Regions from separate parts of the Serratia sp. AS12 genome, predicted to be linked through region 2. Evidence: predicted binding sites of a transcription regulator. Region 2 holds the regulator's gene; each other region holds the start of a gene.
What was found. Region 2 encodes Fur, which represses iron uptake genes when iron is present. Its sites were predicted from a motif close to ATAATAATGAGAACNACTATCAA; they were not measured.
Positions count from the first base shown of each region.

Region 1: exbB (tol-pal system-associated acyl-CoA thioesterase) is a predicted target of Fur. The motif match lies at 2,885-2,907, and genes of this name have one in related genera.
Region 3: sodA (superoxide dismutase [Mn]) is a predicted target of Fur. The motif match lies at 5,446-5,468, and genes of this name have one in related genera.
Region 4: SERAS12_RS18005 (Nramp family divalent metal transporter) is a predicted target of Fur. The motif match lies at 3,869-3,891, and genes of this name have one in related genera.

Region 1 covers NC_015566.1:4,694,808-4,702,038, reverse strand. The annotation lists gene SERAS12_RS21755 (LysR family transcriptional regulator) at 1-471, shown strand, start outside; gene SERAS12_RS21750 (DedA family protein) at 468-1,127, opposite strand; gene metC (cystathionine beta-lyase) at 1,282-2,478, opposite strand; gene exbB (tol-pal system-associated acyl-CoA thioesterase) at 2,981-3,952, shown strand; gene exbD (TonB system transport protein ExbD) at 3,956-4,378, shown strand; gene SERAS12_RS21725 (shikimate 5-dehydrogenase) at 4,450-5,268, opposite strand; gene SERAS12_RS21720 (substrate-binding domain-containing protein) at 5,302-6,345, opposite strand; gene SERAS12_RS21715 (sucrose-6-phosphate hydrolase) at 6,367-7,231, opposite strand, start outside.
Region 2 covers NC_015566.1:1,321,131-1,328,361, forward strand. The annotation lists gene SERAS12_RS06110 (beta-N-acetylhexosaminidase) at 1-3, shown strand, start outside; gene SERAS12_RS06115 (MFS transporter) at 74-1,228, shown strand; gene galE (UDP-glucose 4-epimerase GalE) at 1,277-2,308, shown strand; gene SERAS12_RS06125 (glycosyltransferase) at 2,311-4,272, shown strand; gene fur (ferric iron uptake transcriptional regulator) at 4,479-4,925, opposite strand; gene fldA (flavodoxin FldA) at 5,248-5,787, opposite strand; gene ybfE (LexA regulated protein) at 6,017-6,304, opposite strand; gene ybfF (esterase) at 6,561-7,231, opposite strand, start outside.
Region 3 covers NC_015566.1:40,521-47,751, forward strand. The annotation lists gene SERAS12_RS00175 (PLP-dependent aminotransferase family protein) at 1-628, shown strand, start outside; gene SERAS12_RS00180 (YibL family ribosome-associated protein) at 702-1,064, shown strand; gene SERAS12_RS00185 (class I SAM-dependent methyltransferase) at 1,095-1,874, opposite strand; gene yiiM (6-hydroxyaminopurine reductase) at 1,928-2,599, opposite strand; gene SERAS12_RS00195 (methyl-accepting chemotaxis protein) at 2,697-4,622, opposite strand; gene sodA (superoxide dismutase [Mn]) at 4,747-5,367, opposite strand; gene fdhD (formate dehydrogenase accessory sulfurtransferase FdhD) at 5,495-6,322, opposite strand; gene fdnG (formate dehydrogenase-N subunit alpha) at 6,467-7,231, shown strand, end outside.
Region 4 covers NC_015566.1:3,842,928-3,850,158, reverse strand. The annotation lists tRNA gene SERAS12_RS18030 (tRNA-Val) at 1-75, opposite strand, end outside; gene gltX (glutamate--tRNA ligase) at 368-1,783, shown strand; tRNA gene SERAS12_RS18020 (tRNA-Ala) at 2,038-2,113, shown strand; tRNA gene SERAS12_RS18015 (tRNA-Ala) at 2,174-2,249, shown strand; gene SERAS12_RS18010 (NupC/NupG family nucleoside CNT transporter) at 2,365-3,552, opposite strand; gene SERAS12_RS18005 (Nramp family divalent metal transporter) at 3,930-5,162, shown strand; gene SERAS12_RS18000 (DUF2502 domain-containing protein) at 5,197-5,598, opposite strand; gene mgrA (L-glyceraldehyde 3-phosphate reductase) at 5,819-6,808, opposite strand; gene SERAS12_RS17990 (alpha-keto acid decarboxylase family protein) at 7,058-7,231, shown strand, end outside.

The sequences.
Region 1 (7,231 bases), 2.1 Mb from region 2:
AGCGAACTGGTGGCACGGCGACTCGGTAACCATCGCATGGCGCTTTGCGCCGCGCCGGCTTACTTGCAGCGCCGCGGTGAACCGCAGAACATTGAACAACTGGCGCACCACGACGCGGTGGCTTATGTGCGTGCCGGCATGGTGCGCAACTGGTTGATCCCCGAAGCGGACGGCGTGACGCGGGAGATGATGCCGGGTACCCGTCTGCAGATGGATGACCTGCAGGCGATAGCGGATGCGGCTGTTGCCGGGTTCGGCATTGCCTGGCTGCCGTGTTGGCTGGTGCGCGGGCAACTGATTAAAGGTGAACTGGTGCGGATAATGCGAGATCGGCCGGGGCTGTTTTTCGACGCTCATGCGGTGTGGCCGCAGACGCCGCATTTGCCGTTGAAGGTGCGGCTGGCGGTGGATCGGTTGGCGAGCAAGTTGCCCGCCAATATGGAGTTGATTGAAGCGAAGCCTGTCGGTTAGGCGGAGGCGCGTTTTTTGCGCCAGATAACCAGCATGGCGCCCAGTAAGCCCACCAACAGCAGCAGCAGCGGCAGGATCATCAGCCCGGTCATCACCTGGCTTTCGTAGCGTTTCACCAGTGGGATCTGGCTGAAAGCGTAGCCGAGGCTGACCAGAGTGCCGACCCAAACTGCCGCGCTTAACCAGTTAAACAGATGAAAACGCGCGCTGTTCAGCCCAGAGATGCCGGCTATGGTTGGCAACAGGGTGCGAACGAAGCCGAGGAAGCGGCCGATCATCAGGGCCATCAGGCCGTGACGGCTAAACAGGTTGTGCGCACGTTGGTGATACTGGGCGGGCAGTTGCAGCAGCCAGCCTTTCACCAGGCTGGTATGCCCCAACCAGCGGCCCTGCAAGTAGCTGAGCCAGCAGCCGAGGCTGGCGGCGAGGGTCAGAATAATCAGCGTGGGGATAAAAGCCATCACGCCTTTGGCGATCAATGCACCGGATAACAGCAGCAGGCTGTCGCCGGGCAGGAAGGAGGCTGGCAGTAATCCATTTTCAAGGAACAAAGTGGTGAAAAGTACGGCATAAACCACCCAAATTACGCTTGGATCGGCAAGGGCAATGAAGTCCTGCTGCCAAAGCGCATGAACAATCTCTCGTAATACATCCATTTTAAGTCCTGTTGCATGCCGGTTGCGCCCGGGGCCCCCTTCTCCAGGAGGCGGTGTTGACCGTATCTGACCATTACCCGCTTAGTGTACTGCTAATAGCTTAAGCACACATTAAACGAAGCAGAATAAAATTGGCAGCGCAACGGGCTGCGGATCAGCGTGCGTTGGCGATACGCTCGAACCCTTTTGCTAGGTCGGCGATCAGATCCTGCACGTTCTCCAGGCCGATATGGAGGCGCACCAGCGTACCGGAAAAATCAACGCCGCCCGCCGGACGGATCGCCTCCAGCTCTTCCGGTTGGTTGGCCAGGATCAGCGACTCGTAGCCTCCCCAGGAATAGGCCATGCTGAAATGGCTGAAGTTATCCAGATAGTCGGCCAGTTGCTTGTCGCTGAGCCGTTGTTTCAGCACGAAAGAGAACAGGCCGTTGCAGCCGCTGAAATCGCGGCGGTAGAACTCATGGCCTTTGCAGCCGGGCAGTGCGGGGTGATTGATTACCGCCACCTCCGGCCGTTCTGCCAGCCAGTTGGCGACTTCGATACTGCTCCGCTCGTGCTGCTTCAGGCGTATGCCCAGCGTGCGCAAGCCGCGGCTTGCCATATAGGCGGTATCGGCGTCCACCATCTGGCCCATCAGGTAAGAATATTCGCGCAGTTGATCCCAACAGCGTTCGTTGGCCACGGCGGTACCGAGCATGTAATCGGAGTGCCCGATAATGTATTTGGTGCCGGCCTGAATCGAAATATCGATATCAAAATCCAGCGCCTTGAACAGCACGCCGGCCGCCCAGGTGTTGTCGATCATGATCACTATTTCCGGCGCTACGGCGCGGATGGCCTGCACCATCGCCGGGATATCCTGAATTTCCATGGTGATGGAACCGGGGGATTCAAGAAACACCACGCGGGTATTGGGCTGAATCAGCCCGGCGATATCGGCGCCGATCAGCGGGTCGAAATAGGTGGTCGTCACGTTCATGCGGCTAAGAATATGGCTGCAAAAATCCTGTGTCGGCTCATAGACCGAACCGGTCATCAGCACGTGATCGCCGGCGCCGACAAAGGATAAAATGGCGTTGGATACCGCCGCCGCGCCGCACGGATAAAGCACGCAGCCCGCACCACCTTCCAGCTCGACCATCGCATCCTGAAACGCGAAGTGGGTCAGGGTGCCGCGGCGGCCATAAAACAGTTCGCCGTGGGCACGTTGGGCGGTGGCGTGTTTCTTGGCCGCAACGGAGTCAAATACCAGTGAGGAAGCGCGCTGGGTGACGGGATTGACGGAGCCCTGGGTATAGCGTTTGCTGCGCCCGGCGGCGATCAGCGTGGTTTCGATATTTTTTGACGTCATAGGAATGGGCTCACTTTTACTGGCTTTTCACTGGCGTTTTTGCGATAGCCCTTAGGTTAACATGACATATAATAGCCATCCAGACGTTTTAACTTCCAGATATAGAAACGGCCATAATCCTCTGCCGGAGCGCGTTCTGGCACGCCATCATTCTGCGTGACGGCGTTTAACTCGCTCGCATATCGGCAAACGGACAGCCCACAGGCAAAAATGCTGTCGGCGCGCGTTTGTTGCATCTCTGTGGGCGAAAAGTAACGAAAAACCCGTTAAAAGGGGAGTCAAGGGCCTGACCGGCAGCGAATGGGTGAATGTTGCGGCTCCGACGCCGCGAGATCTTAAATATTGCCGATTATCAGGTGCGCCGTAAAACCCCGTCCTTCAGGGCGGGGAGGATGTCAATTGGTAAATAATAATGAGAACTACTATCAATCCCTGATTGGTTTGATATGATCACACGCTGAATTATTCCTCAATTTTGATCGGTAACGGGTGGAGGCACAGCGTGAAAACGGCTGGCAAGCATTTAAATCAAGGAGCGTTCGGCCAAGACCGGGCGCAATGGGGCAAGGCGTTAGGCCGTGGTCTGATCGCTTCAATGGTATTGGTGGTTGGGCTGGCCGGCAGCGCACAGGCTGCACCGGCGGCAAACCCCGCCGTGACCGAGAGCGTTGCTCCGGTCGCCGCGCCTTCCGCTTCAGCGCCTGAAAGCCTGACCCCGCTCAATCCGGCGCCGACCCTTCAGCCACCGGAAACGCGCGGCATGGATCTGTCCGTTTGGGGCATGTACCAGCACGCGGACATCGTCGTGAAGATAGTGATGATCGGCCTGGTGCTGGCGTCTATCGTCACCTGGACCATTCTGTTCTCCAAAGGCAGCGAGTTGTTCCGCGCCAAGCGCCGTTTGCGCCGCGAGCAACTGGCGCTGGCCAATGTGCGTACGCTGGATGAAGCCAGCGAACTGGCGCAGGGTTTCTCCGAAGAAAGCATCAGCGCGGTGTTGCTGAACGATGCGCAAAACGAGCTGGAACTGTCGGCGGAGTCCAACGACAACAACGGCATCAAAGAACGTACCGGTTTCCGCCTTGAGCGCCGCGTAGCGGGCTACAGCCGCAATATGGGCCGTGGCAACGGCTTCCTGGCGACCATTGGCGCTATCTCGCCGTTCGTCGGTCTGTTCGGTACCGTTTGGGGTATCATGAACAGCTTTATCGGCATTGCCCACTCGCAAACCACCAACCTGGCCGTCGTCGCGCCCGGCATTGCGGAAGCGCTGCTGGCGACCGCGTTGGGGTTGGTCGCCGCGATCCCTGCGGTGGTGATTTATAACGTCTTTGCCCGCGTCATCAGCGGCCATCGTGCCCAGGTTGGTGATGTGGCGGCGCAGGTATTGCTGCTGTCGAGCCGCGATCTGGATCTGGCCGCGACGGCAGAGGCCAAACGCTCACAGCATTCACACCAACTGCGGGTGGGGTGAGTTATGGCGATGCGCTTAAATGAAGATCTGGACGACAGCGGCGAACTGCATGAAATCAACGTGACGCCGTTTATCGACGTCATGCTGGTGCTGTTGATCATCTTTATGGTGGCCGCGCCGCTGGCAACGGTAGATATCCGCGTCGATCTCCCCGCTTCTTCAGCCAAACCGCAGCCGCGCCCGGAAAAACCGGTGTTCCTGTCGGTGAAAGCGGATAAGCAACTGTACGTGGGTGAGCAAGCGGTCAGCGCCGATCAACTGACGGCGGTGCTGGATCAGCGCACTCAGGCGAACAAAGAGACCACCATCTTCTTCCAGGCGGACAAGACCGTGGACTACGAAACGCTGATGAGCGTGATGGATACGTTGCGTAAAGCCGGCTACCTGAAAGTGGGGCTGGTGGGGATGGAAGGCGCCGCGAAGTAGCGGGCCGGATATCGCTAACGATGAGAAGGGCGCCGAGGCGCCCTTTTTCTATTTCAATGCTTTGATAGAATTCAGCCGCGAGCATGCGCCGCGGCGCGGGCGATCTGCTCATCGGTAGGGCGCACGCCGGTATAAAGCACAAACTGCTCCAGCGCCTGCAATGCAATCACTTCCGCACCGGTGACCACCCGTTTACCTTGCGCGCGCGCGTTGCGAATCAGCGGGGTTTCCGCCGGCAGCGCCACCACGTCGAAAACGATTTTCGCCGCTTCGAGGGTTGCCGGGGTAAAGGCCAGTTGTTCCGCCTCTGCGCCGCCGGCCATACCGATGGGGGTCACGTTGATCAGCATATCCACGGTTAACTCTCCGACTTCCGCCAGCCACTGATAACCGTAAGCGCTAGCCAGCGCCTGGCCTGCCGCCGCGTTGCGGGCGATGATGTGACCGCGTTTGAAACCGGCGTCGCGCAGGGCGGCAGTCACCGCCTTTGCCATACCGCCGCTGCCGCGCAGGGCGAAAGTGGTTTCTACCGGGATCTGATGCTGCGCCAGCAGTTTGGCGATGGCGATATAGTCGGTGTTATAGGCCCGCAGAAAGCCGTCGTCATTGACGATGGTATTGACTGATTCAATCGCCGTGGCAGAAGCATCCAGCTCATCAAGGAAGGGAATGCAGCTCTCTTTGAACGGCATGGAGACCGCGCAACCGCGAATACCCAGAGCGCGCACGCCGCCCACCGCCGCCTGAATATCCTGGGTGGTGAATGCCTTATAGATAAAGTTCAGATCCAGTTCCTGGTACAGATAGTTATGGAAGCGGGTGCCGAAGTTGCCAGGGCGGCCGGCCAGCGACATGCACAATTGGGTATCTTTGTTAATCTCGCGACTCATGATGGGCTCCTTAATCGGGGAAAAAACCTGAATTTAGGGCTGGCCGAGCAGCGCCTTCGAAGCGGGGTGGCGCCAGTGGATGCTGCCCGGCAGATATAACGCATTCTGCGCCAACGGCTGCTCGTCGATAAGCTGGCTGACCATGTTGAAACTGTGCTGGGCCAGGGCGCGGCAATCCTGGGCTACGGTGTCGATTTTCAGCGTCAGGCCATCGAACAGGTAGTGGTCGTCGAAGCTGCAAAGGTGCAGGTCGCTTTCCATCAACTGGTGCTGATTCAGGTAGCGCAGCACCCCTTCCAGCAGGCCGCAGGCGGCGGTAAACAGCGCTTTCGGCGGCCGGCCAAGCTGCGCGCAAAGCTGAGCGAACATCTCGTAGCCGGAGCTGGGGTGGTAATTGCCGTTGATGATCCATTCCGGTTTACAGGTTACCCCGGCGCGTTCAAGACCGAGCTGAAAACCGGCCAAGCGATCGCGCGTTGGCGAGATGCGCGGCTGGCCACCGAGGAAATAAAATTCGTCAGGATGCTGGCGTGCGACGTTTTCCACCAGCGTGGCGGTCGAGGTCAGTGAGTCTGTCATCACCAGCGGCAGCGCGGAGCCGGTGATCAGGCGGTCCATCTGCACCACCGGCAGGCCGGCGTTAATCTTTTGGTATTCCACATCGCTGAGCTGGCTGGAGGCAACAATCAAGCCGTCGACCTGACGTTGCACCAGGCTGTTCACCGCCATCATTTCCTGCGCCGGGTTTTCATCGGAGCAGGCGATAAGCAACTGCAAACCCGCCTCGCGGCAGAGGGTTTCCAGCTCGCGTGAAATCACGGCAAAACCGTAGTTGGTCATCTCCGGCACGACCAGCCCCAGGGTATGGCTGCGGGAGGATCGCAGCGAACGTGCGTGGAAGCTAGGCTGATAGTGGTGCTCGCCGGCCAGCGCCAGAATACGGTCACGGGTGTCGTCGGACACCCGATATTCTTTGCTGCGTCCGTTAAGCACCAGGCTGGCGGTCGATTTCGACACGCCGGCCAGCGCGGCAATATCACTGATGGTTATGCGTTTGTTTTTTTTCACTGGCGGCATCTGAGTTCAACGGGAGATGCGTCATTCTAGCATGCATGGCGTCAGCGGCCAGTGCTCCAGTGCAAGCTGCGTCTCACCGCTCAAACGCAGCAACGGTTGCGGGCCAGGGAAGTAGCGTGAGCTCATGACCCCTTCGCCGTGGTTGATAAAAATCTCCACGCTGGAGCTGTCGAACAGCATTTGCAGATGGGTGACCTCACCGCGCCAGTAACGGTGTTCAGGCTGCCCGTTGCGCAGGTTGTTGCGCGTCAGACGCAGCAAGGCGCCGTCCCAGCTCAGCGTCATCGCATCGCCAAAGTCGGCGCTGAATGCGCCGTTGGGCGTCAACAACACTTCGGCACTGTCGACCGGCCAGACAGGGGCGTTACCCGCCATTCCCTGCCATTGGCTGCCCTCGCCGCGCAGCCGTTGCAGCTCGCGCGCCGGCTGCTGGTAAAGCTTGCCGTTCTGCAAAGAAAGTTCGCGCGGGCAGGTCATGGTATGGATCCAGCCGTATTGCAACGTCGGGTGACAGGCTTCGTCCTGCTCCGGTACGCCCATCCAGCCGACCAGCAGGCGGCGGCCGTCTTCGGCCAGCGTGGTTTGCGGCGCATAGAATTCGAACCCGGCGTCCAGCTCGTGGAATTCGCCATGTTCAAAGGCCGCCTGTCGATAATCCAGCTTGCCGGTCAGATAGCCCGCCTGGTAAACGTTGAGATAACGTTCATCCTGCGCCGCCAGCCCCTGCGGGCAACAAATCAACACCTCGGCACCCGCCAGCGTGAACAGGTCCGGGCATTCCCACATATAGCCGAAATCGCCCATGCCGTTCAGCTGTGTGCCGGCAATTTCCCCCAACAGCTGCCAACTGCGCAGATCGGCGGAGCGCAGCAACAGCACCTTGCCG
Region 2 (7,231 bases):
TAAGGCTTAACCGTGGCCCGTCTGATTGCAGGTGGGCCATTTTTTCAACGGTAACGTTCGGCGGTAATCAATCATGAATTCGATACGGCTGACGTTTCTGGTGGTCGCTTTTTGCTCCGGTATTGCCGGCGCACTGCAAATACCGACGCTGAGCCTGTTTCTTACCACTGAAGTGCAGGTCACGTCGTTATGGGTCGGGCTTTTTTACGCGGTTAACGCCGGTACGGGCATTGTTGTCAGTTTCTTGCTGGCAAAAAAATCAGATCGCCGGCGTGATCGGCGCAATCTGATTTTAATCTGTTATTTATTGGCGGCGGGCAACTGCCTGCTGTTTGCGTTTAATCGCAATTATTTGACGTTAATTACGGCGGGCGTGTTGTTAACCTCCATCGCCAATACGGCGATACCGCAATTATTTGCCCTTGCGCGTGAGTATGGAGAGAAAACGTCGCATAACGTGGCGATGTTCAGCGCAATGATGCGCGCCCAGCTTTCGCTTGCCTGGGTCTTTGGTCCGCCATTGGCTTTTATGCTGGTGGTGAATTACGGCTTTACGGCCATGTTTTTGTTTGCCGCTGGGATATTCCTGTTGGTCACGTTGCTGGCCTGGCGGATATTGCCCGGGGTGGTGCGAGCCGAAGAGAGCAGCGTCGGAATTGATCCGCCGTTGCGGCAAAAAGGGGCCTTCGATAAAGACGTTGGCCTGCTGTTTTGCGCCTCGGTATTGATGTGGACCTGCAGCGCCATGTATTTGATCGACGTGCCGCTGTATATCACAGCCGAGCTGGGGCTGCCGCATAGCCTGACCGGTTGGATCATGGGGGTTGCCGCCGCAGTCGAGATCCCGATCATGATTCTGGCCGGGCGTTATGTGAACACAATAGGCAAACGCCCGATGATGGCGGGAGCCATGGTGGCCGGCATCGTGTTTTACGCCGGCATGTTGTGGTTTACCTCGGCCGGCGGGTTGCTGGCTTTACAGGTGTTTAACGCGATATTTATCGGCATTATCGCCACCGTCGGCATGCTGTATTTTCAGGATCTGATGCCGGATCGGGCGGGAATGGCCACCACGTTGTTTACCAACAGTATTTCAACCGGCGTGATCCTGGCCGGAATATTACAAGGGTTTCTGACCGAATATGGGCCGCATTTCTCCGTTTATTTGTTAGCCGTAGTACTGCTTTTAATTGCTTTGCCCGTGGGGGGGAAAGTCCGGGAAGTTTAGTGGTTTCTGAGTGAGTCGTTTATTTTTAAACACAAACAAGGATACATGATGGCTATATTAGTGACGGGCGGTGCCGGTTATATCGGTTCGCATACGGTGTTGGCGCTGTTGGAAAGGGGGGAGGACGTTGTCGTGTTGGACAATTTGTCCAACAGTTCACCAGAATCGCTGTTTCGGGTGGAGAGGCTGACCGGTAAAAAAGTGATTTTCTATCAAGGGGATATTCAAGAACATCATTTACTGGATCACCTCTTTCGCCAGCATGATATTCATGCGGTTATTCATCTCGCCGGGTTGAAGTCGGTTCGAGAGTCCACCGAAGAGCCGCTGAAATATTATCAAAATAACATTTCCGGCTCGCTGATCGTGCTGGACAGAATGCGCCATGCCGGTGTTCGGAAATTTATTTTCAGCTCTTCCGCCACCGTTTACGGGCCGGCGGAATATACCCCGCTGACGGAGAGTTGCCGCGTCGGGCAGACGACGAATCCTTATGGCACCTCCAAGTTTATTGTGGAGCAGATTTTGGCGGAGTTTGCCAGAACCGCACCGCAGATGGCGATCACCGCGCTACGTTATTTTAACCCGGCCGGGGCGCACGAGTCTGGTTTGATCGGTGAAGATCCCGCAGGCATTCCCAATAATCTTCTGGCTTATCTGGCACAGGTGGCTATTGGCAAACTTGCGGTGTTGCCGGTGTATGGCAACGACTATCCCACCAGCGATGGCACCGGGGTGCGTGATTATATTCACGTTATGGATCTGGCCGAAGGGCATTTGAAAGCGCTGGATAATCTGCGGCCGGGTTTTAACGTGTATAACCTGGGCACCGGCAAAGGCTATTCGGTGCTGGAGATTATCCAGGCATTTGAACGCGCCTGCGGATTTAAAATCGCCTATCAAATTAATCCGCGCCGTGCAGGAGATATTGCCGAGTGCTGGTCTGACCCGACGCTGGCGGCGGAAAAATTAGGCTGGAAAGCCAAAAGAAGCCTGGAAAAAATGGTTCGCGACGCCTGGCATTGGCAGAGCAAAAATCCACAGGGATACGGCCATTGCACACCGCTGGTGGGAGGCTGACGATGAAGCTTGATGACGAGCATTTGAGATTCATGCAGCATCACCTGTTTCGTGCCAACTATGAGGCCTGGATTAATAACCTGAAGTTAGCGTTCGTGAAATTTCAGCGCCAGCGTTCCCCGGCGTTGCTGGAACAGTACCAGCGAGGGGTCAGCCAACTGCGGGCGTGGCTGGCTGAGCAAGGGCATTTATTCGATGCCGCGCAGTGCTCCTCGTTATTCTGCGTTCCTACTCATCCGTTGGCCGCGCAGGAAAAATTGCTGCACCGCATTTGGCTGGGCGGTGCGATTCCCGACGATGCCAGAGAGGTTATCTCCCAATGGGGAGATGCGCAGCAGGCTGTTTGCAGCACAACCGCCGACGAATGGGTCGGGATGTTGTGGGTATGGGATGCGCGGCAACTCAAAAACGAGGCGTACTTTTCCCCAGCTTCGGAAGTGAAAGGCGGTCTGCTGGGGGAGTTCGATGCCGGCAACCACCGGTTGCAGGTGCATTCGCTGAGCGAGTTGGCGCAAAAAAGGGTCGGCGGTAACCTGGATTTTATCCACGCGCTCCATGATAAGCGCTATTACGCCACGCTTTCTGACTACTTTCGCTTTTTGATCCTGATTGAAATGGGCGGAATGTATATGGATATCGACACCCTTCCGCACCGTTCGGCGACGTTTTTCCTGCTGAAGCCGGAAGTGCCGGATTACCTTCAGCTCCTGCCCGATGGCGAAGTCAGCCACGTCAGCGGGTTGAATTTGTTTTTGGATGAAACCGGCATGATCATTGGTCGCAGCGGTGATAGGTCGTTGTGCAAAATATTGGCGGGCCTGGATCAGATCTATGCGGCGCAAACCGGTGACGTGCCAGATAAAAGCCCCCTTTATGAAAGAAGGCTGTTCGACGCGTTTTATCTGTTGTGGTGCCGCCACATCGGCAGGACTGTCCTCAGCCACGATAGTTTTTGCAAGGATCATGGGGTTCATTATGACGCTGTTCCACAGGCGGTGACCTGTGGTATCCGCGGCATGCGCCTGTTGGAGGATGTGCTCACCAATGAGACGTTGCCGCTCGGGGAGGAGGAACTGCGCAGCTATCGGCAGTGTATAAGCCGGCTGGAGCTGGTGGATTGGCAGCTTGAGCAACCGACGGATCTGGCCCGCTATGCGGAAATATTTACCGTCGATGAAGTGCCGCGCATGGCCTACCCGGCGCAGATAAGGTCTGATATCGATCACTATCATTACTATTCGGTGCTGTCCCATGACCGCGCGCTGGATCGGGTGAACCAGCTTTTTGGCGAGTATTTGATAGCGGATAACCGGCGGCAGATCGACGAAGGCAATTACTGGCGGTTAACCGTCGGAACGGGCGATGCGGCATTGCCGCTAGCGCAGGGTGGGTTACATTTTCTGCCGGGGCGGCAAGCTGGCGAAGCGGACAGGATCCGCATGGCGAAACTGCTTTTTGCCACCAGCTACCTGGAATACTGCTCTGCCGGCAACCCGGCCGGGATGGATCTGGTGTCGCTGCAGCAGGCGCAAAATATCGACCCCTATCTGGACCTGATTACCCTGGCTTACGATCGGTGCGGGGCATTTATCGGTTTTTTCACTGCGGCGAGTCTCGACGAGTTATATGGCGTTAAGGCGAGCTATCTATATCGCGATGAAATGAAGCCGCTTGATGAGGCCTACGACGATTTTGTGCACAGCCAGTGCGGTGCGGACGATTACTTTGTCTGTAGCCTGGCCATCGAGAGCCGATTCCGCGGACAGGGCTATTTTAACCCAATGTTTGCCCTGATTAAGCAGCAGGCGCAGCAGCGCCGGGCGACACATATCGTGCTGTGCGTATGGCAACGCAGCGATGCCTGCCAAATCTACCTGAACCAAGGGTTCCGCGTTCGCGGCGTTTTCGACTATGCCTGGCCGATTTTCTTCGATCGGCTGCTGTTTCTTGAATATGCATTGTGACGAGTTTACCCATCCGCGTGTCGGCGGGTGAGTTGACGGTGACGTGAGCGTAAGTGGGAAGTGAGAGAAGTACCGTGGAGAAGTGCCGCTGCAATTGTTGTCTTTCAGATGTGATTTTCCCCGGGCCTGTCCGGGGATTTTTTTGCTCTCACCTGGAGGCATAAAAAAACCGCCGTTAAGGCGGTTCTCAATGCCGGTTGAGGGCATTATTTTTTGTCGTGCAGGGTGTCGTTTTCGCGGCAATCACCGATTTCACAGTGACCATACAGGTAGAGGCTGTGGTTGGTGAGCTTGATGCCATGCTGCTTGGCGATATCACGCTGACGCACTTCGATAGACTCATCGCTGAATTCGATCACTTTGCCGCAGTCCAGGCAAATCAGGTGATCGTGGTGATGCTGTTGGGTCAATTCGAACACGGACTTGCCGCCTTCGAAGTTGTGACGGGTCACAATCCCGGCATCATCAAACTGGTTCAGTACGCGGTAAACCGTCGCCAGGCCAATTTCTTCGCCCATGTCGATCAGTTTTTTGTACAAATCTTCCGCACTGACGTGATGGCATTCCGGATTTTGCAGTACTTCCAGGATTTTGAGTCGCGGAAGCGTGACTTTTAGGCCGGCCTTCTTCAATGCGGTGTTGTTGTCAGTCATGCGGATTCAGTCCTGTTACTATGCTAATCAAGTTGAGGCATTCTTGCCTGTGGCATCGGTCGGCACAAAGAGTTAATTGCGTGTCATTATAGAACCGGTTGCCCTAAATGGAAACCGCCGGTTGTTAACAAAGATATCATGGCACAATTGCATGTTACACACGCAACGTCTTGATGGATGGGATAAACCGATATCTCAGTCTACCTTGACGATGTGGGAAGTTACAAACATGTAGCTTCTATTGCAGAAATCCGTGCTGCCGATGAACGGCCCTGCTGGCAACACTATGCACTTTGCAGGGCTTTTGTTCAACCTTTGAGGGTTAGCCGACGATATCGGCCAGGCTCAGTTCTTCGCTGATCTGCTTCACCCAGGCCGCGACGCGATCGTTGGTCAATTCCGGTTGACGATCTTCGTCAATCGCCAGGCCGATGAAGAAATTGTCATCCGCCAAACCTTTCGATGCTTCGAAATGGTAACCCTTGGTCGGCCAGTGGCCGACAATCGCGGCGCCGCGTGGCTCAATGATGTCGCGGATGGTGCCCATTGCATCACAGAAATATTCCGCATAGTCTTCCTGGTCGCCACAGCCGAACAGCGCAACCAGCTTGCCGTTGAAATCGATTTCTTCCAACGTCGGGAAGAAGTCATCCCAATCGCACTGGGCTTCGCCGTAGTACCAGGTAGGAATACCCAACAGCAGGATGTCGAAAGCTTCCAGATCCTCTTTGCTGCTTTTGGCGATGTCGCGGATTTCCGACACCTCTTTGCCAAACTGCTGCTGAAGAATTTTCTGGACCATCTTGGCAATGTTTTCGGTATTGCCAGTGTCGCTGCCAAAGAAAATGCCTACATTAGCCATATCGCGTATAACCTTTAAATTCAATTAATTGCATTGCACGATGTTAGCGTTGAACGCGATAACACCGATTAAAATGATGACATGGCAAGAATCTGCCTCTTACCGGTAAGTGCGTATCATGCCAGAGATTTACCCCGGGGTTTTATCGCGTTTATGCGATGCCGGGAGGAATAAAACGGTGTTGATCGGTGTCATCCATAACACCGCGCCGCATGTGCGGCTGCAAAGATCAATGTTCCGGCTGTTCATCCGCCAGTTGTGCCAGCAGCATTTGCTCAATAAGCTCGCTGCGGCTGATATTACGCTGTTCCGCCAGTTTGTTCAGGGCGTCCACCGCATCCGCGTTGATTTTCAGTTCCACACGCCGTAAGCCACGGACTTTATCGCGTCGAAGCTGATTACGCTTATTGATTCTAAGCTGTTCATCTCGGGATAGCGGGTTGGTTTTCGGGCGCCCCGGACGGCGTTCATCTGCGAACAGATCCAGCGTCGTGCGATCCGTTTGTTCTTTTGCCATAGGTAGCGGTACTGCAAGGGAGTTTGCATCAAAAAGCGTATACGCTTCCGGACGGTTCGGTTAACACACTTCGGGCCAATAAACCCTAACCCAAATTTACCCCCAGCCTGACGTTACTGAACACGCTGAGCAGGGCGGCAAAATTATAGCGCGCCATATTACCCCAGCAGATAGAGCAACGACAATGTTTAACTGAGCCGAAAACGCGCTAAGCCGTTATCTTTAGCGCGTTTTTTCGCCAGAGGGTGGTTTTTATTCAGGCTTCGTCGAGAAAACGGTGAATGGCGCGCAGTACCGCCTCCGGTTTTTCCGCGTGAACCCAGTGGCCAGTGCCGGCAACCACATGCGCTCGCGCCTGCGGGAACTGACGCGCGATATCTTCACGGTAGCTGTCCTGCACATAGGGCGACAGGCCGCCGCGGATAAACAGCGTCGGGTGCGGCCATGCGGGGACGTCCTGCCAGCCGGTGACGTTTTCGTATTGGTCGATCAGTGCCGGCAGATTAAAGCGCCACTCGCCCTGATGAAAAGACTTCAACAGGAACTGGATCACGCCTTCTTCTTGCAGGTAGCTGCGCATCAACTCCGCGGCCTGCTGGCGTTGGGTGATACCGGCCGCACTCACCGCTTTTAAGGCGGCGAAAATCTCGTCATGGCGACGCGTGCGGTAATCCACCGGCGCCACATCGATAACAATGAGCTTTTCAACCCGTTCTGGGGCGATCGCCGTCAGCGCCATTGCCGCTTTGCCGCCCATGGAGTGGCCGATCACAATCGCCTTCTCCAACTGCAACTCATCGAGCAGCGCCAGCAGGTCCTGCGCCATTTCCGGATAGGTCATTACCGCAGAACGCGGCGAAAGGCCGTGGTTACGCAGATCGACTTTAATCACGCTGTGCTGTTGATTCAGATCGCGCGCCAGCACGC
Region 3 (7,231 bases), 1.3 Mb from region 2:
CGATCATCAGGTGCCGCTGATTGAAGACGGGCTGTACGCCGAGATTCAGTTCGGCGGCGCGCTGTCGCCGGCGGTGAAATCTTTCGATCGCGACGGCTGGGTGCTGTTTTGCTCCAGCTTTACCAAGACGCTGGCGCCGGATTTCCGCATCGGTTGGATCGCCGGTGGGCGTTTCAACGAAGCGCTACGCAAGCTGAAGGCGGTGTCATCGATGGCGGAATCACATCTGTTGTCGGAGACGCTGGCGATGTTCCTGGAAACCGGCGGCTACGATCATCATTTACGCAACCTGCGTAAGCGCTACGCCGCCCAGGTGGAGGAGGCACGTGCGCTGATTGCCCGCCATTTCCCACGCGGCACGCGGGCGACGCAGCCGGCGGGCGGTTTTGTGTTCTGGGTCGAGTTGCCGGACGGGGTCGACAGCGTGGCGCTGTTCCATCAGTTGCTGGAGGAACAAATCTGCCTGACGCCGGGCACGCTGTATTCCCCCAGCGGCCGCCACCGCAACGGGCTGCGGCTCTCTTGCTGCTATCCGTTTAATGCACGTTATACCCAGGCGCTGGCGCGCGTGGGGGCGAAAGCCTGTGAGATGAGCGGATTGCCGCCGGGAATCGAGCAAGGCGAGTAACTGCGTGCGCATTTTGCTACAATGTGGGCATCATTGATTAGCGTGCCGTACAGGCACAGACAGGCCATAAACCATGAAAGAGAAAGAAAAGGCAGAGATTAAGCGCCTTAGCGACCTGCTGGACGCACTGAATCACAAAGACACGGCGGTGATCCAACAGGGCAATATCGACCTGATTGCCCAGCACACCAAAGAAAAAGAGAAGCTGGCGACGGAAATCGAACGTCTGAAAGGCGTGCGCGTCGAGAAGCTGAGCGTGGAAGCGCAAAAGCTGAGCCAACTGCCCTTCAGCCGTGAAATCACCAAGAAAGAGCAGGCGGACATGGGCTCGTTGAAAAAAAGCGCGCGCGGCCTGATCGTGGTGCACCCGATGACCGCTCTGGGCCGTGAGATGGGCCTGAAAGTGGTCACCGGCTACGCCAAAAAAGCATTCTGAAAATCGGGCGCCGTCTGTGGCGCCCCGTTTTCATTGCTTGGTGGTGAAATACGCCTTGGTCTGATAGGGCACGGTCACAGTGTCCTTGCCCTGCAATTCCCCTTCCTCCGCCACCAACTGGCGAATCTGATCGATCACCTGTTCCTGCCGTTGCGGCGGCAAGGCGGCGATAAAGCTGGTTGAACGCACCCGGTTGTAAATCACATCTTCTGCTGCGCCCTGGTGCCCGAACATAAACACCTGCTCCTGCAACGCTTCGAACCCCTTGACCGGAAACAGTTTGCGCCATTCGCCAGTGTAGAAACGCGGTGCGTCGCCCTCGTGTCTGTCGACAATCTGATTCAGCTTGCGCACCCAGCTCACGCGCGCATCGCGCATGTTCCATACCAGACCCAGCTTGCCGCCGGGCTTGAGGATACGCTGAATTTCAGCCAGCGCCTGCGGCGTGGCGAACCAGTGGAAGGACTGCGCGCAAACCACGGCGTCGACTGATTCGTCCGGCAGCGGAATCGACTCGGCGGTGCCCGCCAGCGTTTTCACCTGAGGTAGCGCTGCCGACAGTTTTTCCAGCATCTGCGCTACCGGTTCGACGGCGATCACCTGCGCACCGGTTTCCAGCAGGCGCGGGGTGAATTTGCCGGTACCGGCGCCGAGGTCGATGACCGTCATGCCGGCGTGCAGGCCGATAACCTCACGCAGCCAGGTGGCGATCTCCGGCGGATAATCCGGTCGCCCTTTCACGTAGCGGTCGGCATTGGCCTGATAACCCACGGCTGCGGCGTGGTGGATCGAATGAGAGGGGGTGGTCATAGCTTCTGCTCCTGGCTGAAAGAGGTTGCACAACAGTATACCTGGGGTCTTTTTCAACGCCCCAACAGACGGCGGTTAAGGTTTTCGATACGGCCGGTAGTGATGCGAGTCAGCATGGTTTTGCTCCAGCTCGCGGACAGCCCGGCGACCGCCAGTAGACGGCGATACTGCTCTTCATCGAACGGCATATGCCAGGCAATGCCGATGGCTTCGGCCACAGAGATGTCGCTGTTGCGTGTCGCCAGCTCCAGCGGACGATCGCCGCTGACGACGCCGGCGGACACCACCCGGTACAGCCAGCCGCAGCGGCCGCTCTGCTGCATCAGCACCGAGATGTCGTCGATTGCGAAGTGGTAGTTGAGTTTGAAGCAGGGAGAGCGCGGCTGGGTGACCTGAATCAATGCCTCGCCCCAGCGGAAGATATCGCCCATAAACACGTTGTGCTCGCTCAGCCCCAGCGTGGAAATATTCTCGCCGAAAGCCGGCGCGCAGAACTGTTCCGCCTGTGCAGGAAACTGTTCCCGCCAGTGGGCATAATGTTCGCGCGGATAGTGGCACAAAGCGCGGTCCGGCCCGCCGTGATAGCTTTTTTCCGCCTGCTCGTCGCCTTCCAGGCCGAGCGGGGTCAGCTTGATGGCGCCGTCCACCAGGCGTTTGGCGATGCCGCTGGGCCGCCCGCCGTCATAAGGCTGGATGGTGCCGATATAAACCTCAGGGTGATGCATATGCGCCTCCGTTCTTTGCGTCAGAGGTTCAGCATAGCCTGAGTTGATCGGGAGGGACAGAACATCCCGCCCGAAAATAACCGGGCGGGGAGGGGCATCAGAACGTGGTCCAGTTGTCTTGCGCTGTTGCTGACCGCGCTTTAATCACCGGGGCTTTTGGCGCGCCGGCTCTCGCCACGGCGTCGGGGGCTTTCTGCTCCGCCAGGCGGAATACCGAGACGCTTTGCAGCAGCATGTCAGCCTGCTCTTCCAGCGAGTCGGCGGCGGCGGCGGATTCCTCCACCAGTGCGGCGTTCTGCTGGGTGGTATGATCCATTTCGACAATCGCCTGGCCGATCTGGGCGATACCGCGCGTTTGCTCGTCGGAGGCGGCGGCGATCTCCGCCATGATATCGCGCACGTGGGTCACCGAGAGGACGATTTGCTCCATGGTGCTGCCTGTATTCTCCACCAGGGTGGTGCCGGTTTGCACCCGGCTGACCGACTCGGCGATCAGCCCTTCGATCTCTTTTGCCGCCTGGGCACTGCGCTGTGCCAGATTACGAACCTCGCTGGCCACCACCGAGAAGCCACGCCCCTGTTCGCCGGCGCGCGCCGCTTCTACGGCGGCATTGAGCGCCAGAATATTGGTCTGGAAAGCAATACCGTTGATCAGGGTGGTAATTTCGGCGATTCGTCGCGAACTGCTGGAAATATCGCGCATGGTGCTGACTACGTTCTCTACCAGCTTGCCGCCCTGTTGGGCGGTTTGCGAAGCCTCGGTAGCCAGTTGGTTGGCGTGGTGGGCGTTTTCGGCGTTCTGCTTCACCGTGGCGGTCAGTTGCTCCATGCTGGCGGCGGTCTCTTCTACCGCCGCCGCCTGTTGTTCGGTGCGAGAGGACAAATCGGTGTTGCCTGCGGCAATCTCCGCCGCAGCGGTAGAGACCTGGCTGACCCCCATCTGGATTTTCTCAATCATATCGCGCAGGTTTCGGCTCATCGCCGCTACCGCATTCAACAATTGGCCGAGTTCATCGCGGCGGGTGCTGGTCTGCGCCTGACGCAGATCGCCGTTGGCGATGCGTTCCGCCAGCGCCAGAGTGCTGCGCAGTGGCCGGGTGATTTGCAGCGTGATGCGCCAGGCAATCAGCAACCCGGCGATAATGGCAATCAGCGTGGTGATGCCCATCTGCAGCTGCGCCGCATTAATATCGTTATGGGTTTGCGCCAGTTCGTCCCGCATAAAGGCGTTGACCAGCGTACCGACTTCCTGGGCGCTGTCCCCCAGCCGCTGGCTGGTCTGCTGTTCCTGTTCATAAGCCGGCAGATAAGCTTCGATTCGGTTTTTGTAGTCGTCGAGCGCGCTCAACAGCGGTTGCAGCAGGGGGCGCTGGGCATCGCTGAGCCGTCGGCTGAGTGCGTTTGCTGTGCTGCGCGCGTCATCAATCGCCGCTAACAGCGGCGCTTCGGATTCACGGTTCAGGCTCAGCAACAGGCCGCGTGCGTCGTAGCGCACCAGGGTCAGTTTCTGATTCAGTTGCACAAAAGCCAGTTGCAGGTCGCCATTGGTCAACTGGCGCTCCACCTGATTCAGGCTGTCTTGCACTTCCGACATGTTCCAACTTTGGCGTATCGCATCTTTTGCCGCTACCGCCTTTTCGAAGGCGTTTTGCTGCTGCTGGTATTGGCCGATCAATACCACCAGGCGTTGCAGGTCTCGCCGGCTTTGGGTATCCCAGTCCAGCGTCTGGCCCTGGTTGATCAGCCGTACCGCGTTTTCGATATTGGCGCGGTTATTCTTCAGGTACTCAGGCCGGTAGGTCTGGCCGAACAGCGCGCGGTTATATTTGGCCTGATTGATTTCGTCATTCAGCCGGTTGCTGAAATCGATGCGGTAGGCGCGGGATTCGATGATATTCAGGTATTGTGCGCCGGTGCCGGCGATGATCGCCGTCAGCAGTAGCATCAGACCAAACCCCAGGCCGAGCTTTTTACCCACGGTGAGATGAACGAACTTTCCTGCCAGTGTTTGCAATGCCGCCATATTATTTTTCCTTTGCGGGCGAACGTCTATTGAACAAACCATCGGCAAAGGGCGGTCAAACTTTAGCGGATTTTGGGTAAAAAAATGCCCGCTTCACGCGGGCATCATCAGTGCTGGGGGCGAATTACTTCTTCGCAGCGAAGCGTGCTGCCGCTTCGTCCCAGTTAACCACGTTCCAGAACGCTTTGATGTAGTCTGGGCGTTTGTTCTGATATTTCAGGTAGTAAGCGTGTTCCCACACGTCCAGGCCCACGATTGGGAAACCTGAAGCGCCGGCAACGGCTTCGCCCATCAGCGGGCTGTCCTGGTTAGCGGTAGATACCACGGCCAGTTTGTCGCCTTTCAGCACCAGCCAGGCCCAACCTGAACCGAAGCGGGTTGCTGCGGCTTTCTCGAACTCTTCCTGGAATTTCTCGACGCTGCCGAAATCGCGTTCGATAGCGGCTTTCAAATCGCCACCCAGCGTGGTGCCGATTTTCAGGCCTTTCCAGAACAGGCTGTGGTTAGCGTGGCCGCCGGCGTTGTTACGCATGAAAGTGCGCTTGTCGGCTGGCACTTTATCCAGATCCTGGATCAGCTCTTCAACGCTCAGCGAAGCCAGCTCAGGGTACGCTTCCAGCACGGTGTTCGCGTTGTTGACGTAAGTCTGGTGGTGTTTGGTGTGATGGATTTCCATCGTCTGCTTGTCGAAATGCGGTTCCAGTGCGTCGTAGGCGTACGGCAGGGATGGCAGTGAATAACTCATAATCATCATCTCCAGTGGGGTATGGGCGGCGCAAGGTGCTAGCACCGCGTAAGCAGTCGGATCATTATAGTTAATTAAATGATCTTGAAAATGATTATCAATGCCCTACTTAGTGTAAGGGATTAAATCAATCCACAATGCGCTGCGGGTGAGTAAACACCGTCGCGCGGCCGGGTTTGCTGAAACCGACCAGCGTCAGGTTGCTGCGCTCGGCGATTTCTACGGCCAACGAGGTGGCCGCAGAAACCACGAACAGGATCTCTACGCCGCACATCGCGGATTTTTGCACCATTTCATAGCTGGCGCGGCTGGAGACCAGGATCGCGCCCTGTTGCCAATCTTGCTTCGCGCGCACGCCGAGCAGCTTGTCGAGCGCTACGTGGCGGCCGACGTCTTCACAGCCGCCCAGCAGGTCACCCTGCGGCGAAATCCAGCTGGCGGCGTGGGTGCAGCCGGTGAGCTGCCCGACGTTCTGCACCTGCTTGAGCTGCCTCAGCGCGTGGTCGAGGTTGGCGAGAGAAAAGCGTTGGGTGAACGGCAGCACAGGCAGCGGACGGAAGATGTCCGCCAACTGTTCGATGCCACACACGCCGCAGCCGGTGCGGCCCGCCATGGCGCGGCGGCGCTCCTTCAACCCGGCAAAGCGGCGGCTGGAGAGCTCAATTTGCACCTCCAGCCCGTTACAGGTTTGGTTAATCTCTATACTGTAGATATCGCGCGGTGACTCGATAATGCCTTCGGACAGCGAAAAGCCGAGGGCGAATGCCTCCAGATCTTTTGGCGTGCACATCATCACCACGTGAGAGATGCCGTTATAGACCAGGGCGACCGGCACTTCTTCCGCCAGCCAGTCCGGCTGTGCGGTGGCTAGCTGCCCGCGCTGATAAACCTGGGCCTGGGTCACCCCTGTGAGCGGGGTCTCATTTATGTGCTGCTCTGGGTTTATAGTGTTCACTTAACTGGCACCTGTTTGTAACAACCCTATATACGCTGTGGTAATATTGCCGCGTAAAAACAAGATCGATTTTAGCGCTTCCCGCTTCAAGGGGGAAAGCGCCATTTGAAACAATGTGACAATCGAGAGTGAAAGGAGATCCCCATGCAGGTCAGCAGAAGGCAGTTCTTTAAGATCTGCGCTGGCGGTATGGCAGGAACGACGGTCGCCGCACTGGGCTTTGCCCCGGAAGTGGCGTTAGCGGAAACCCGGCAGTACAAACTGCTGCGCGCCCGTGAAACCCGTAATACCTGTACGTATTGTTCCGTCGGCTGTGGGCTGTTGATGTACAGCCTTGGTGATGGCGCCAAAAACGCCAAAGAAAGCATATTCCACATTGAAGGGGACCCGGATCACCCGGTAAACCGCGGCGCGCTTTGCCCGAAAGGCGCGGGGCTGGTCGACTTCATCCACAGTGCAAGCCGCCTCCAGTTCCCGGAGTATCGTGCGCCAGGTTCAGATAAATGGCAGCGCATTACCTGGGACGATGCCTTTACCCGCATCGCCAAACTGATGAAGGAAGACCGTGACGCCAACTTCGTGAAAACCAACGAACAGGGCGTCACCGTCAACCGCTGGCTGAGCACCGGCATGCTGTGTGCCTCCGCCTCCAGTAACGAAACCGGGTATTTAACCCAAAAATTTAGTCGCGCTCTCGGCATGCTTGCCGTAGACAACCAGGCGCGTGTCTGACACGGACCAACGGTAGCAAGTCTTGCTCCAACATTTGGTCGCGGTGCGATGACCAACCACTGGGTTGATATCAAGAACGCGAATCTGATTATCGTCATGGGCGGTAATGCGGCGGAAGCGCATCCGGTGGGGTTCCGCTGGGCGATGGAAGCCAAAATTCACAATAAAGCCAAGCTG
Region 4 (7,231 bases), 2.5 Mb from region 2:
GGTGGGCGATGACGGGCTCGAACCGCCGACCCCCTCCGTGTAAAGGAGATGCTCTACCAACTGAGCTAATCGCCCCGTCTTGTTGGAGTCGCATTATAGGGATAGTTCAAAGTGAGTCAACGGTTTTTAAAATGATTTCAATCGTTCGCCGCAAATTTAAACAGGATGCGATATTTATCACCGCCAATGATGATTCTTTGCACATTGTTATGCGAAATGCGCCGCAGCGATAACGAAAACAGGTGCGGCAATATCGTGTCGGCGTTGAGGAATTAGCGGGGGGTGGTACAATGTTGCCCACTTTTTTCAATTCCGAGCAATCGTCGGCAACCGCCGACCCGCGTTGCGTAATAAGGCAGTGAAACCAATGAAAATCAAAACCCGTTTTGCACCGAGCCCAACCGGCTATCTTCACGTCGGTGGCGCCCGTACTGCGCTTTACTCCTGGTTGTTCAGCCGCCATTCGGGCGGTGAGTTCGTTCTGCGTATCGAAGATACCGATCTGGAACGTTCCTCGCAGGACGCTATCGACGCAATTATGGATGGCATGAACTGGTTAAACCTGGATTGGAACGAAGGTCCGTACTTCCAGACCAAGCGTTTTGACCGTTATAACGCGGTGATTGACGACATGCTGGTGCAGGATACCGCCTATAAATGCTATTGCTCGAAGGAGCGTCTGGAAGCGCTGCGTGAAACGCAGATGGAAAACGGTGAAAAACCGCGTTACGACGGCCACTGCCGCGACAGCCAGGACAGCCACACCGATGATGAGCCGTGCGTGGTGCGTTTCCGTAACCCGCAGGAAGGCTCGGTTATCTTCGATGACAAGATCCGCGGCCCTATCGAATTCAGCAACCAGGAGCTGGACGATCTGATCATCCGCCGTACCGACGGTTCGCCAACCTACAACTTCTGCGTCGTGGTGGACGACTGGGATATGGAAATCAGCCACGTGATCCGCGGCGAAGACCACATCAACAACACCCCTCGCCAGATCAACATTCTGAAAGCGCTGGGTGCGCCGGTACCGGAATATGCGCACGTTTCCATGATCCTGGGCGATGACGGCAAAAAACTGTCAAAACGCCATGGCGCGGTGGGCGTGATGCAGTACCGCGATGACGGTTACCTGCCGCAGGCGTTGCTGAACTATTTGGTGCGCCTGGGTTGGTCTCACGGTGACCAGGAAATCTTCTCTATTGATGAGATGAAAGAGTTCTTTACCCTGGAAGCGATCAACAAATCCGCCAGCGCTTTCAATACCGAGAAGTTGCAGTGGCTGAATCACCATTACATTAACCATATGCCGGCGGAAGAAGTTGCGGTGTATCTGGCGTGGCATGTTGAGCAGCTTGGCATTGAGACTCGTAACGGCCCTGAGCTGAAAGATATCGTCAAGCTGTTGGGCGAGCGCTGCAAGACGCTGAAGGAAATGGCCGAGTCCTGCCGCTACTTCTATGAAGACTTCAGCGAATTCGACGCTGACGCCGCCAAGAAGCACCTGCGCCCGGTGGCACGTCAGCCGCTGGAAGCGGTACGCGCCAAACTGGCTGCTGTCAGTGCCTGGACGCCGGAGAACGTGCATGACGCCATTCAGGGCACCGCTGATGAGCTGGGCGTAGGTATGGGCAAGGTGGGCATGCCGCTGCGCGTAGCGGTAACCGGCGCCGGTCAGTCACCGGGTATGGATGTGACCGTGCATGCAATCGGCCAGGCGCGTTCTTTGCAGCGTATCGACCTGGCGCTGGCCTACATCGCCGGGCGCGAAGCTCAGGCCTGATAGGTTGACCCCGTGCCGCCAGGTTGTAAGCCGGTGGCAAGATGACGCGATAACAGATAAAGCTTTGTGGAGCGTTCCGCAGGGCTTTTTTTATGTCTGGCTGATTTTTATCCGCAATGGCTATTTTTTAGCGCTAAACGCGCTGATTTGGCGGCTTTTTCAGCGCTTGATCGAGTAATTCAATTTAGCCGTTGACAGTGTTTCGGGGGTTTCATATTATGCGCCCCGTTCACAGGATTTTGTGTTTGTGGATTGGGGCTATAGCTCAGCTGGGAGAGCGCTTGCATGGCATGCAAGAGGTCGACGGTTCGATCCCGTCTAGCTCCACCAACCTTTATCTCAGAAAGGTTGGGGAATACCGTAACGCCGGTCAAAGCGTACCACTTTTGTGGGGCTATAGCTCAGCTGGGAGAGCGCTTGCATGGCATGCAAGAGGTCGACGGTTCGATCCCGTCTAGCTCCACCACTCTTTAAAAAGCCGACCTCAGGGTCGGCTTTTTGCTTTCTGTCTTTGCTGCTTTCTAAACTGTGGGCAATAAAAAAGGCCGCCGAAGCGACCTTTCCGTTGTTGCCGTTTCGGCTTAGCCCAGAACCAGGCCCGCGATGGACGCAGACAGGAGGCTGACCAGCGTAGAACCGTAAACCAGCTTCAGACCAAAGCGGGAAACTACGTTGCCCTGATGCTCATTCAGCCCTTTAATCGCACCGGCCACAATACCGATGGAAGAGAAGTTGGCGAAGGAAACCAGGAACACCGACAGAATGCCCATGCTGCGTGGCGACAGCTCGGCAGAGACTTTCTGCAGCTCCATCATGGCCACGAACTCATTGGAGACCAATTTGGTCGCCATGATGCTGCCCACCTGCAGGGCTTCGTGCTTAGGAATCCCCATGATCCAGGCGAATGGATAGAAGAAGTAGCCCAGGATTTCCTGGAAGCTCAGACCGAAGATGGCGCTGAACAGACCGTTGAGCGCAGCGATCAGGGCGATAAAGCCGATCAGCATGGCAGCAACGATAATAGCTACTTTGAAGCCTGCCAGAATGTATTCACCCAGCATTTCGAAGAAGCTCTGGCCTTCGTGCAGATTGCCCAGATGCAGTTCTTCTTCTTTACTGGTGTCATACGGGTTGACCAATGACAGCACGATAAAGGTGCTGAACATGTTCAGTACCAGCGCCGCAACCACAAACTTGGCGTCCAGCATGGTCATGTAAGCACCCACGATGGACATGGAAACCGTAGACATCGCGGTTGCCGCCATGGTGTACATGCGTTTTTCCGACATCTTGCCCAAGATATCTTTATAGGCAATGAAGTTTTCAGATTGGCCCAGGATCAGCGAGCTGACGGCGTTAAACGACTCCAGCTTGCCCATTCCGTTTACTTTTGACAGCACGGTACCAATAATCCGGATGATAAACGGCAACACTTTGATGTATTGCAGAATACCGATCAGCGCAGAGATGAAGACGATTGGGCACAGTACCTTCAGGAAGAAGAAGGCCAGACCTTTATCACCCATACCGCCGAATACAAAATCAGTCCCTTGCCCCGCAAACCCGAGCAGCTTGTCGAACAGCGCCGCGAATCCTTTTACAAAGCCTAAACCCGCTTCCGAATGCAGGAAAAAATAGGCCAGCAGTACTTCAATAACCAACAGTTGAATAACGTAGCGAATGCGGATGCTTTTACGATCGCGGCACACTAACAGTGCCAGGATCGCAACCACCACCAACGCTAACGCAAAGTGCGCAATATGGGACATGTTTGCTCCAAACTTGAGGCAGGCTGAATTTCGGATGTCATTTTATGTAACGCCACGTTTAAAAACGAGAGGTCCATTGCAAATATGGAAAGTCGTAATGGGAAATGTCTTAAATTATTACACTAAAACATAAAAAATCAATGGGTTACTGAATCCATATGAAATTCCTATTCTTGTGCTAATTTGATTATCAGGCGTATTTCGTTTGGAATATGCCTCGCTGAAGGGCAGAAAAGTGTAACCTGCACGTTACACCCTTCGTTAAAACCTGAGTTATCCCCGATTACAGAGATAAGTTTTACCGTCACAAATGCGCTTGATAATTATTCTCATTTACATAAAATAACCCTTAGTTTATCAGACTAAGGGTTCAGGGTATGCCAAACAGTCGCGTGGTTGAGAACACCCGTCGCCCGTCCAGAAAAATCAAACTGTCGCTGATGGGGCCCGCATTTATCGCGGCCATCGGTTATATCGATCCCGGCAACTTCGCCACCAATATCCAGTCTGGCGCCTCTTTGGGTTACAGCCTGCTGTGGGTTGTGGTCTGGGCCAACGTCATGGCGATGCTTATCCAGTTGTTGTCCGCCAAACTCGGTATCGCCACGGGCAAAAACCTGGCGGAACACATCCGCGATCGCTTTCCACGCCCGGCCGTATGGGCTTATTGGGTGCAGGCGGAAATCATTGCGATGGCCACTGACCTGGCGGAGTTTATCGGCGCGGCGATAGGTTTCAAACTGCTGTTGGGCGTTACGCTGCTTGAGGGCGCCATCCTGACGGGTATCGCCACTTTTCTGATCCTGATGTTGCAAAAACGCGGCCAAAAACCGCTGGAGATGGCGATCGGCGGGCTGCTGCTGTTTGTTGCCGCTGCCTATATGGTGGAACTGGCGTTTTCCCAACCGCAGCTTGGCCCGCTGTTAAAAGGCATGGCGATCCCGGATCTGCCGAATGGCGATGCGGTATATCTGGCCGCCGGTGTGCTGGGGGCTACCATCATGCCACACGTGATTTATCTGCATTCGTCGCTAACCCAGGCTGCCGGCGAGAATTCAAAGGCGGATCGGTATGCGTCCACCAAGGTCGATGTCGCCATCGCCATGACCATCGCCGGTTTTGTTAACCTGGCAATGATGGCAACCGCCGCTGCGACCTTCCACTTCAATGGGCACAGCGGTGTGGCCGATCTTGATCTGGCCTATCTGACACTGCAGCCGGTGTTGGGCCAGGCGGCGGCGACGCTCTTCGGGCTGAGCCTGGTGGCCGCCGGTCTGTCCTCCACCGTCGTGGGGACGCTGGCGGGGCAGGTGGTGATGCAGGGATTCGTACGCTTTTACATTCCGCTGTGGGTGCGCCGGGTGGTCACTATGCTGCCGTCGTTTATCGTCATTATGCTGGGGATGGATGCCACGCGCATTCTGGTGTTGAGCCAGGTGCTGCTGAGCTTCGGCATTGCGTTGGCGCTGGTGCCGCTGCTCGCCTTTACCGGTAACCGGGAACTGATGGGGGAGATGGTGAACAGCCGGAGCATACAGACGCTGGGTAAACTGATTGTGTTGGTGGTCGTCGGCCTGAACGGCTATCTGCTGGTCAGCAGCGTGCTGTGATCGAAAAGGCCAGCGTTACGCTGGCCTTTTGGCATCAATCATCGTCGTGATGGCGACGACCGCGATCGTCATCATGGTGATTTTTTTTCCAATGATGTTTTTCGTGATGCTTGTAGTAATGCTTATCGAATTTGCGATAGCGGCCATCATGATAGTAATAATTTTTGCGCCAGTAATCGTTATCGCGCCAGCGATAACCATCCCAGTAATAGCCCCGGCGGCTGCGATCGCCCAGGTAGCGGCCCTGATGGCCTTGCCACCAGTCGCGGTCGCGCCAGTCGTAGCCGTCCCAATAACGGCCGCGATTATCTTCCTCGCCAATGCGCAGCGATACGCCCGGCATCAGATTGATACTGAGGCCTTCTGCATGCGCCTGCTGGATGGCAGGTACCGTCGACGCCACCAATAAGGCGGCCAATAACAGAGGTTTAAACATGGCTTCTCCTTTCCGCCGCAGCGGGTTGGCCGGTTAATGAAGCGCGTTCATCATTAACCGGCCTTATAATTTTTTTACTGCAATATCGGTATATTAGCGCCTGCGGATAGGGTTGAATCTTAGTGGGATTCTGAAAAGCGGCGATGAGATGAGGATTTAAGATTTGTCTGGCACTGCGGAGGTTATCGCCGGCCATGCGCCCGGCGATAATTGTAAGCGATTACATTAATATCCGTTCGATTTGGGCGATTTCGTCGCTGCTGAAAGTGCGGTTAGCCAGCATGCCGACGGCATCTTCAATCTGGCTGGTCTTGCTGGCGCCAATCAGCACCGAAGTCACGCGATCGCCGCGCAATACCCAGGCCAGCGCCATCTGCGACAGCTTCTGCCCACGCTGTTGCGCCAGGGCATTAAGCTGGCGCACCTTTTCCAGTTTTGCGTCGGTGAGCTGATCGGGTTGCAGGAACTGGCTGCCGCTGGCGACACGTGAATCTTGCGGAATGCCGTGCAGGTAACGATCGGTCAGCAGGCCGCCGGCCAGCGGGGAGAATGCAATGGAACCGACGCCATGTTCTTCGAGCGTATCCAGCAACTCCGGTTCAACCCAGCGCTCGAACAGGGAGTATTTCGGCTGATGGATCACGCAAGGCGTGCCGAGCCGGTGCAGAATCTCGAATGCCTGGCGCGCGCGGTCGGCTGGGTAGTTGGACAACCCGACGTACAGCGCCTTGCCCTGGCGTACCAGCAGATCCAGCGCGCCCATGGTTTCCTCCAGCGGCGTATCCGGATCCGGGCGGTGGTGATAGAAGATATCCACATATTCCAGCCCCATGCGTTGCAGGCTTTGGTCCAGGCTGGCGACCAGATACTTCTTCGAACCCCAGTCGCCGTAAGGGCCTGGCCACATGGTATAACCGGCCTTCGAGGCGATGATCAGCTCATCGCGCCAGGGTTTCAGATCTGCACTGAGGATGCGGCCAAAGTTCTCCTCGGCGGAGCCGGGTGGCGGTCCATAGTTATTGGCCAGATCGAAGTGGGTGATGCCGCGATCTAACGCGCAATGAATCAGTTTGCGCGCATTGTCATACAAGGTGGTGTCGCCAAAGTTGTGCCATAAGCCGAGCGAAACCGCGGGCAATTTCAGCCCGCTGCGTCCGCAGCGGCGATATTCCATATTTTGATAACGCGAAGAATCAGCCTGGTAAAGCATACAAACCCTTTTCGGCAGAGGTGAGAGTGAATTTTAGTGTATGCGTTTTCACTCCCGTTGTCAGAGCCCGCGATCACGCTAAATCACCGTCAAGTTTTTAAATACGGCCCATGAAGCAGGTAAATGCTCGTGGCGAATGCGGGGATGTAACGCAGGGTTGCCATTCGCTTTTTAAACACAAAACTCGACATTTTTACAACATATTTGATACTTAAAACTAACAATTGTAACCTTTGGCAGGTGATGATCATGAGTAAAAGCTATACGGTGGCCGATTACCTACTCGATCGTTTAGCCCAGATCGGCATCCGGCACTTCTTTGGTGTGCCCGGAGACTACAACCTGCAGTTTCTCGATCACGTGATTGCTCACCCGCAGATCACCTGGGTGGGGTGTGCCAACGAACTCAATGCCGCCTATGCC